Linked DNA regions of Corallococcus caeni. The main gene of each other region encodes a partner of the protein of the gene in region 2 in a complex. Links are inferred from orthologs where the notes say so. Each region holds a gene or a part of one and is shown on either strand. Other genes may lie near its edges.

The links.
Region 1: the proteins of yajC (region 2) and AABA78_RS32635 are in contact, whole or in part, in a crystal structure (PDB 2RDD), measured with the Escherichia coli proteins. The link is inferred for Corallococcus caeni from one-to-one orthologs.

Annotation. Positions count from the first base shown.
Region 1 is NZ_BTTW01000009.1:339,452-343,267, reverse strand. Bases 70-3,816 are described here. They hold AABA78_RS32635 (efflux RND transporter permease subunit), read right to left. Parts: upstream 3,465-3,816; coding sequence 270-3,464; downstream 70-269. Other genes in these bases: AABA78_RS32630 (efflux RND transporter periplasmic adaptor subunit), read right to left, coding at 3,474-3,816; AABA78_RS32640 (cyclic nucleotide-binding and patatin-like phospholipase domain-containing protein), read right to left, coding at 70-182. In the rest of the region: more of AABA78_RS32640, read right to left, coding at 1-69.
Region 2 is NZ_BTTW01000017.1:30,695-33,676, forward strand. What follows is about bases 17-2,929. They hold yajC (preprotein translocase subunit YajC), read right to left. Parts: upstream 1,692-2,929; coding sequence 1,341-1,691; downstream 17-1,340. Other genes in these bases: secD (protein translocase subunit SecD), read right to left, coding at 17-1,341; tgt (tRNA guanosine(34) transglycosylase Tgt), read right to left, coding at 1,843-2,929. Also shown: more of secD, read right to left, coding at 1-16; more of tgt, read right to left, coding at 2,930-2,982. UniProt on the Escherichia coli protein: The SecYEG-SecDF-YajC-YidC holo-translocon (HTL) protein secretase/insertase is a supercomplex required for protein secretion, insertion of proteins into membranes, and assembly of membrane protein complexes.

The sequences.
Region 1 (3,816 bases), on a different replicon or contig from region 2:
AGATAGATGCCGTCCACCGGCTCGCCTTCGCGGCAGATGCCCTCGCCCGGCAGGGGCTCCACCGGCCGGGCCCGCTCCAGCAGCCGCAGCAGGACGGACGCACGCGTATGGCGCAGCGCGGGAGCCTGCTTCAACGTGTACAGCCACCGACGCCGCTCATCGACAGTCAGAGGAGAAGGCATGCGTCGCCCAAGGATAACCAGGACGCTCCGGCGCCGGATAGCGCGCCGGAGTGCTTGCCCGCCGTGCGGGGCCTTCGCGACGCGCGGCTACGCCGGCTGGGGGCGCGGCGGCTCCCCCTCAGGAGGGATTGACGGCGGCGGAGACGGCGGTCCGCCAGGTGAATTGCCGTGCTTGCGGTGTTTCAGGACCTTCGTGCGAGCCCCTTCCACCAGCGCGTAGAGCACGGGGATGAAGATGAGGTTCACGAAGGTGGAGAAGAGCATGCCGCCGAAGACGGCGGTGCCCAGCGACTTGCGCGCGGAGGCGCCCGCGCCGCTGGCCAGCATCAGCGGCACCACGCCGAAGAGGAACGCGAAGGACGTCATCAGGATGGGGCGCAGGCGCGTCTCCGCCGCGTTGATGGCGGACTCCACCACGCCCTGCCCTTGAGCGCGCAGCTGTTCGCCGAACTCCACGATGAGGATGGCGTTCTTCGACGCGAGGCCCACCAGCATCACCAGGCCCACCTGACAGAACACGTCGTTCACCAGCCCGCGCAGGTTCTGGAGCAGGAGCGCGCCCATCATGGCGACGGGCACCGCGAGCATGACGACGAAGGGCAGGGCGAAGCTCTCGTACTGCGCGGCCAGCACCAGGAAGACGAACACGATGCCCAGCGCGAAGATGACGAGCACGGTGTTGCCCGCGCTCTTCTGCTCCTGGGACAGGCCCGTCCACTCGTAGGTGAAGCCGGGCGGCAGGGCCTGCTTCGCCACGTCCTCCATGGCCTGGAGCGCCTGGCCGGTGGAGACGCCGGGCGCGCCCTGGCCGTTGACGTTGGCGGAGCGGAAGAGGTTGTAGTGCGTGATGTTGGGCGCCGTGGTCATGGGCGTCACCTTCACCAGCGACTCCAGCGGCACCATGGCCCCGGTGTCCGAGCGCACGTAGAAGCTGCCGATGTCCTTCGGGTTGTCGCGGAAGGGCGTCGCGGCCTGCACGAACACGCGGTAGACGCGGTTGGAGAAGGTGAAGTCGTTCACGTACTGGCTGCCCAGGTACACCTGGAGCGTGGAGAACAGCGAGGACAGCGGCACGCCCAGGGCCTTGGCCTTCTCCCGGTCCACGTCCAGGTTGAGCTGCGGCGCGCCCGCGGTGAACGCGGAGAACACGCCGCGCAGGCGCCGCTCCTGGCTGGCCTTGCCCACCAGCGCCTGGGTGGCCTGCGCCAGCTCGTCCAGCGTGCGGCCGCCCTGCTGGTCCTCCAGCACGAACTCGAAGCCGCCCACGCTGCCCACGCCGCGGATGGCGGGCGGCTGCAGGGGCAGCACGCGCGCGCCGCCCACCTGGGCCAGCGGACCGCGCAGCCGCTCCACCAGGCCCGCCACGCTGGACTCCTTCTTCTTGCGCTCCTCCCAGGGCTTCAGGTTGATGAAGAGCGAGCCGTAGTTGGCGCCCGTGCCCAGCAGCGAGAAGCCGCCCACGGTGAAGATTTGGGTCACCTCCTCCTGTTGCCGGATGAGGCCCTCCACCTGGATGAGCACGTTGCGCGTGTACTCCAGCGACGTGCCCTCCGGGCCCTGCACCGCGATGATGAGGTAGCCCTGGTCCTCGTCCGGGATGAAGCCCGTGGGCGTGGCGCGGTAGAGCAGGCCCGTGGCCACCAGGAACACGGCGAAGATGGCCACGACGACCCAGCGCAGCTTGCCCAGCATCCGGCCCAGCAGCTTCCCGTACCCGCGCCGGAGCGCGTCCAGGCCCTGGTCGAACTTGCGCGCCAGGGCGAACTTCTGGCCCTCGTTGGGGCGCAAGAGGCGTGCGCACAGCGCGGGGGACAGCGTCAGCGCGACCAGCGCGGAGAGGCTGATGGAGAACGCGATGGTGAGCGCGAACTGCCGGTAGATGGCGCCCGTGGTGCCAGGGAAGAAGGACACCGGGATGAACACCGCGGAGAGCACCAGCGCGGTGGCGACGACGACGCCCGCCACCTGCTGCATGCCCCGGTGGGTGGCCTCCTTCGCGTCCACCTTCTCGTGCTCGATGACGCGCTCCACGTTCTCGATGACGACGATGGCGTCATCCACCACCAGGCCCGTGGCCAGCGTGAGGCCGAAGAGGGTCAGCGTGTTGAGCGAGAAGCCGAACGCGTTGACGAACATGAACGTGCCCACGAGGGACACCGGCAGCGTCGTCACCGCCACCAGCACGCTGCGCCAGCCGTGCAGGAAGATGAAGATGACCAGGACGACCAGGAGGATGGCCTCCCCCAGCGCCTTGAGCACCTCCTCGATGGAGGCGCTCACCGCCGCCGTGGTGTCGAACGCCACCTGGTAGGTGAGGCCCGGCGGGAAGTTGGCGGACAGCCGCTGGAGCTCCGCCTCCACGCCCTTGCGCACGTCCAGCGCGTTGGAGCCCGGCAGCTGCGTGATGCCCAGGCCCACCGCGTCCTGGCCGTTGAAGCGCAAGAGCTGCTGGTAGCTCTCCGCGCCCAGCTTCACCTGGCCCACGTCGCGGATGCGCACCAGGGCGCCGTCCTGTCCGCGCTGGATGACGATGGCGCCGAACTCCTCCGCGGACGACAGCTGGCCCTTCACCTGGAGGGACAGCTGGTACGCCTGGTCCTTGGAGGACGGGGCCTGACCCACCTTGCCCGCGCCCACCTGGACGTTCTGTTCCTGCAGGGCGTTGACCACGTCCTGCGCGGTGAGCCGGCGCCGGGCCAGCTCCGTGGGGTCCAGCCACAGGCGCATGGCGAAGCGGCGCTCGCCGAAGATGCGCACGTCGCCCACGCCCTTCACGCGCAAGAGCGCGTCGCGGATGAAGACGTCCGCGTAGTTGCTGATGAACTCCGTGTCGTAGCGCTTCTCCTTGTCGTAGACGCCGAAGGACACGAGCAGCTGCGTCTGCGCCTTGCGCACGGTGACGCCCAGCGCGTTCACCTGCGCGGGCAGCTGCGGCGTGGCGGTGGCCACGCGGTTCTGCACGTCCACCGCCGCCAGGTCCACGTCGCGCGACGGGTCGAAGGTCGCGGTGATGGTGGACTGGCCGTCGTTGGTGCTGGTGGAGGACATGTAGCGCATGCCCTCCATGCCGTTGAGCTGGCGCTCCAGCACGGTGGTGACGGCGCTCTCCACCGTCTCCGCGGACGCGCCGGTGTACGTGGCGGTGATTTGCACCTGCGGCAGCGCCAGCTCCGGGTACTGCTCGATGGGGAGGCTGGGGATGGAGATGGCGCCCACGAGCGTGATGAGGATGGACAGCACGCTGGAGAAGACGGGGCGCTGGATGAAGAAGTCGGTGAACATGGCAGCCCCCTACCGACCCGCGTCCGAGCCGCCGCCGATGCCCTGCGCGGGCGGCAGGGGCATGCCCTCCGTCTGCCCCTGCGCCCGCTGCGCGGGCTTCGGCTGGATGGGCATGCCGTCCCGCAGCTGCTGCACGCCGCTGATGATGACCTGGGTGCCCGCGTCCAGCCCCTTGAGCACTTCGTAGTCGTTGCCCTCCACCAGCCCCAGCGTGACGGGCTGGCGCTTCACCACGGTGCCGGCGTCGCCTTCCCCCACCACCATGGCGAAGGACTGGCTGCCCTGCCGCGTCACCGCGGTGGTGGGCATCTTCAAGGCGTCGCGCACGTCATAGACGAGCTGCGCGCGCACC
Region 2 (2,982 bases):
GTAGATGGCCATGAAGACGACGACGAGCGCCAGGCCCACCAGCGCGGCCAGGCTGCCCTTCTTGATGAGCTCGTCGCCCAGCGTCGCGCCCACCTGACGGATTTCGCCCACCGTCACCGGCGCGGGCAGCGCGCCGGCCTTGAGCACCAGCGCCAGCGTCTGCGCCTCGCCCAGCCACTCCTCGAAGCTGCGCGCACCGGCGCGGCCCATGGTGATGCGCGCGCGGCCGCCGCCAATCTTCTCGTTGATGCGCGGGGCGGTGTGCACGTTGTCGTCCAGCACGATGGCCATCCGGCGGCCCACGGCGGCCTCGGTGAGCTTCTCGAACTCACGCGCGCCGGCCGGGTCGAACGCGATGTTCACCTCCGGCTCGTTCATCTGGCTGACGGACGCGTCCGCGCCGGACAGGCTCTCGCCCGTGAGCGGCACGTTCTTGTCCAGCAGGTAGCTGCGGTACGCGATGCAGTCGTTCTTCTTCACCGGGTTCGCCACGCACTCGGTGACGACGTCGCGGCCTTCCGGCGTCTTGTCCTTCGCGTACGCCAGCAGCGCCTCGCGGTTGGGCGAGGACAGCTGCGGGAAGCCCTCGTCCTCCACCAGGGTGATCTTGCTCTCCGGCGGGGGCGGGTTCTGCTGGAACATCTGCGCGAACACCTGGGGGTTGGTGTCGTCCACCATCCGGAACTCCAGCTGCGCGGTGGTGCCCACCAGTTCCTTGGCCTGCTCCGGGTTGCTGCGGCCGGGCAGCGAGATCTGGATGGAGTCCGTGCCCAGCTTGCGCACGTCCACTTCCGCCACGCCCCACTTGTCGATGCGGCGGCGGATGACGAGCATGGCCTGGTCCACGGCCTCGTCACGGAAGCGGTTCACCTGGCCCTCGTCCGGCTTGAGCACCAGCGTGGCGCCGTTGCGCGACTCCAGGGAGAAGTCCGTGAAGGTGGCGAGCACCTCCTTCTGGATGGCGTCCATGGTCGCCGGGTCCTTCGCGGTCAGCGTCAGCTGCAGCCGCTCCGGATCCGTGTCCGCCGTCACCTCGCCCAGCTTCTTGTCGTTGACGTAGGTGGCGATCTGCTGCCCGCGGCGCTCGGTGCGCTTCTGCAGGGCCGTCTTGGTGTCCACCCGCATCACCATGTGGATGCCGCCCTGCAGGTCCAGCCCCAGGTTGAGGCGGTACTTCGCGGGGGGCGCCCACCTGGGCAGCCGCTGCTCCAGCACGGCGATGTTGTTGCGCTCGGCGCGGTCCAACACCACCAGCGAGTAGTACGTCGGGACGAGGAACCAGATGGTCCCCAGCGTCACCGCGACAATCAGTCCGAACTTCCACCACCAGCCGCGGTCCATTACTTCTCCTCCTTCTTCTCAGCGGGGAGCGCCGCCGGGGCGCCCGCCACCGGAACGGATCCCTTCGCACTGACAGCCGACTTGAGCACGCGCACGCGCACCCCGCTGGCGACCTCCAGCGTCACGGTGGAGTCGTCCACCTGGTGGATGCGACCGAGGATGCCGCCGGACGTCACGACGTCATCCCCCTTCTTCAGCCCCGCGAGCAGGTTGCGGTGCTCCTTGAGCTGCTTCTGCTGGGGGCGGATCATCACGAAGTACATGATGGCCACCAGCACGGCGAGGAAGCCGAAGGTCCCCAGGGGGGAACCGGCCCCGGCCTGCGCGAGAATCAGGAAACTGTCAGCCACGTACTGCCTCGTCGTTTGGGAGGGAGGACTCGGGATAGCGGCCCCGACCCGGCGTACGGGTGGGGTCAAAACATCCGAAAGGGTGGCCTCTTAGCAAGGGCGCCCCATGTGAGCAAGTGAACGCCGGAAGCGCGGCAATCCCGTTGCCCGCTCACCGGCCGCCTTTGCGTTCGGCCTCCTGCGCCACGGCCTTGGCCCGGAAGTCCCGGGCGAACGCGGCGAAGCGGTCCTCGGCGATGGCGCGGCGCACCTGGGACATCAGGTCCAGGAAGTAGTGGAGGTTGTGCAGGGTGTTGAGCCGCATCGCTAGGATTTCGCCCGCGGCGAAGAGGTGGCGCAGGTAGGACCGGCTGAACGTGCGGCAGGTGTAGCAGGAGCACGCCGGGTCCACCGGACGGGGGTCCCTGGCGTAGGCCGCGTTGCGGATGACCAGCTTGCCCTCCGAGGTGAAGAGCAGGCCGTTGCGTGCGCACCGCGTGGGCAGCACGCAGTCGAACATGTCCACGCCCTGCTCCACGCACGTCACCAGGTCCAGCGGCGTGCCCACGCCCATGAGGTAGCGCGGCTTGTCCCGGGGCAGGAGCGGCGCCGAGTACGCCACGCCCGCGTGCATCGCCTCCGGGGCCTCGCCCACGGAGTAGCCGCCCAGCGCGTAGCCGGGCAGGTCCACCGCGCAGATCTCCTCCGCGTGGCGCTTGCGCAGGTCCTCGTGGAGGCCGCCCTGCACGATGCCGAAGAGCGACGAGCGCTCGCGGCTCCACGCCTTCACGCACCGGTGCAGCCAGCGCGTGGTGCGCGCCAGGGACTTCTCCAGGTAGGCCCGGTCCTCGGTGGACGGGGGGCACTCGTCGAACGCCATGATGACGTCCGCGCCCAGCGTCTCCTGGATTTCGATGGAGCGCTCCGGCGACAGCGAGTGCCGCGACCCGTCCAGGTGCGACTGGAACGCGGCGCCCTCCTCGGTGATCTTGCGCTTCTCCGACAGGCTGAACACCTGGAAGCCGCCGCTGTCGGTGAGCATGGGCCGGTCCCAGGAGATGAAGCGGTGCAGGCCGCCCATCTCCCCGACGAGCGGCTCTCCCGGGCGGAGCATCAGGTGGTAGGTGTTGCCCAGGATGATCTGCGCGTCCAGGGTCTTCAGGTCGTCCGGGCCCACGCCCTTGACGCTGCCCACGGTGCCCACGGGCATGAAGATGGGCGTCTCGATGGGGCCATGCGGCGTGTGCAGCCGGCCGCGGCGCGCCTTCGTCCCGCTGGTGTCCTCGTGCAACAGCTCGAAGCGCACCAGCCC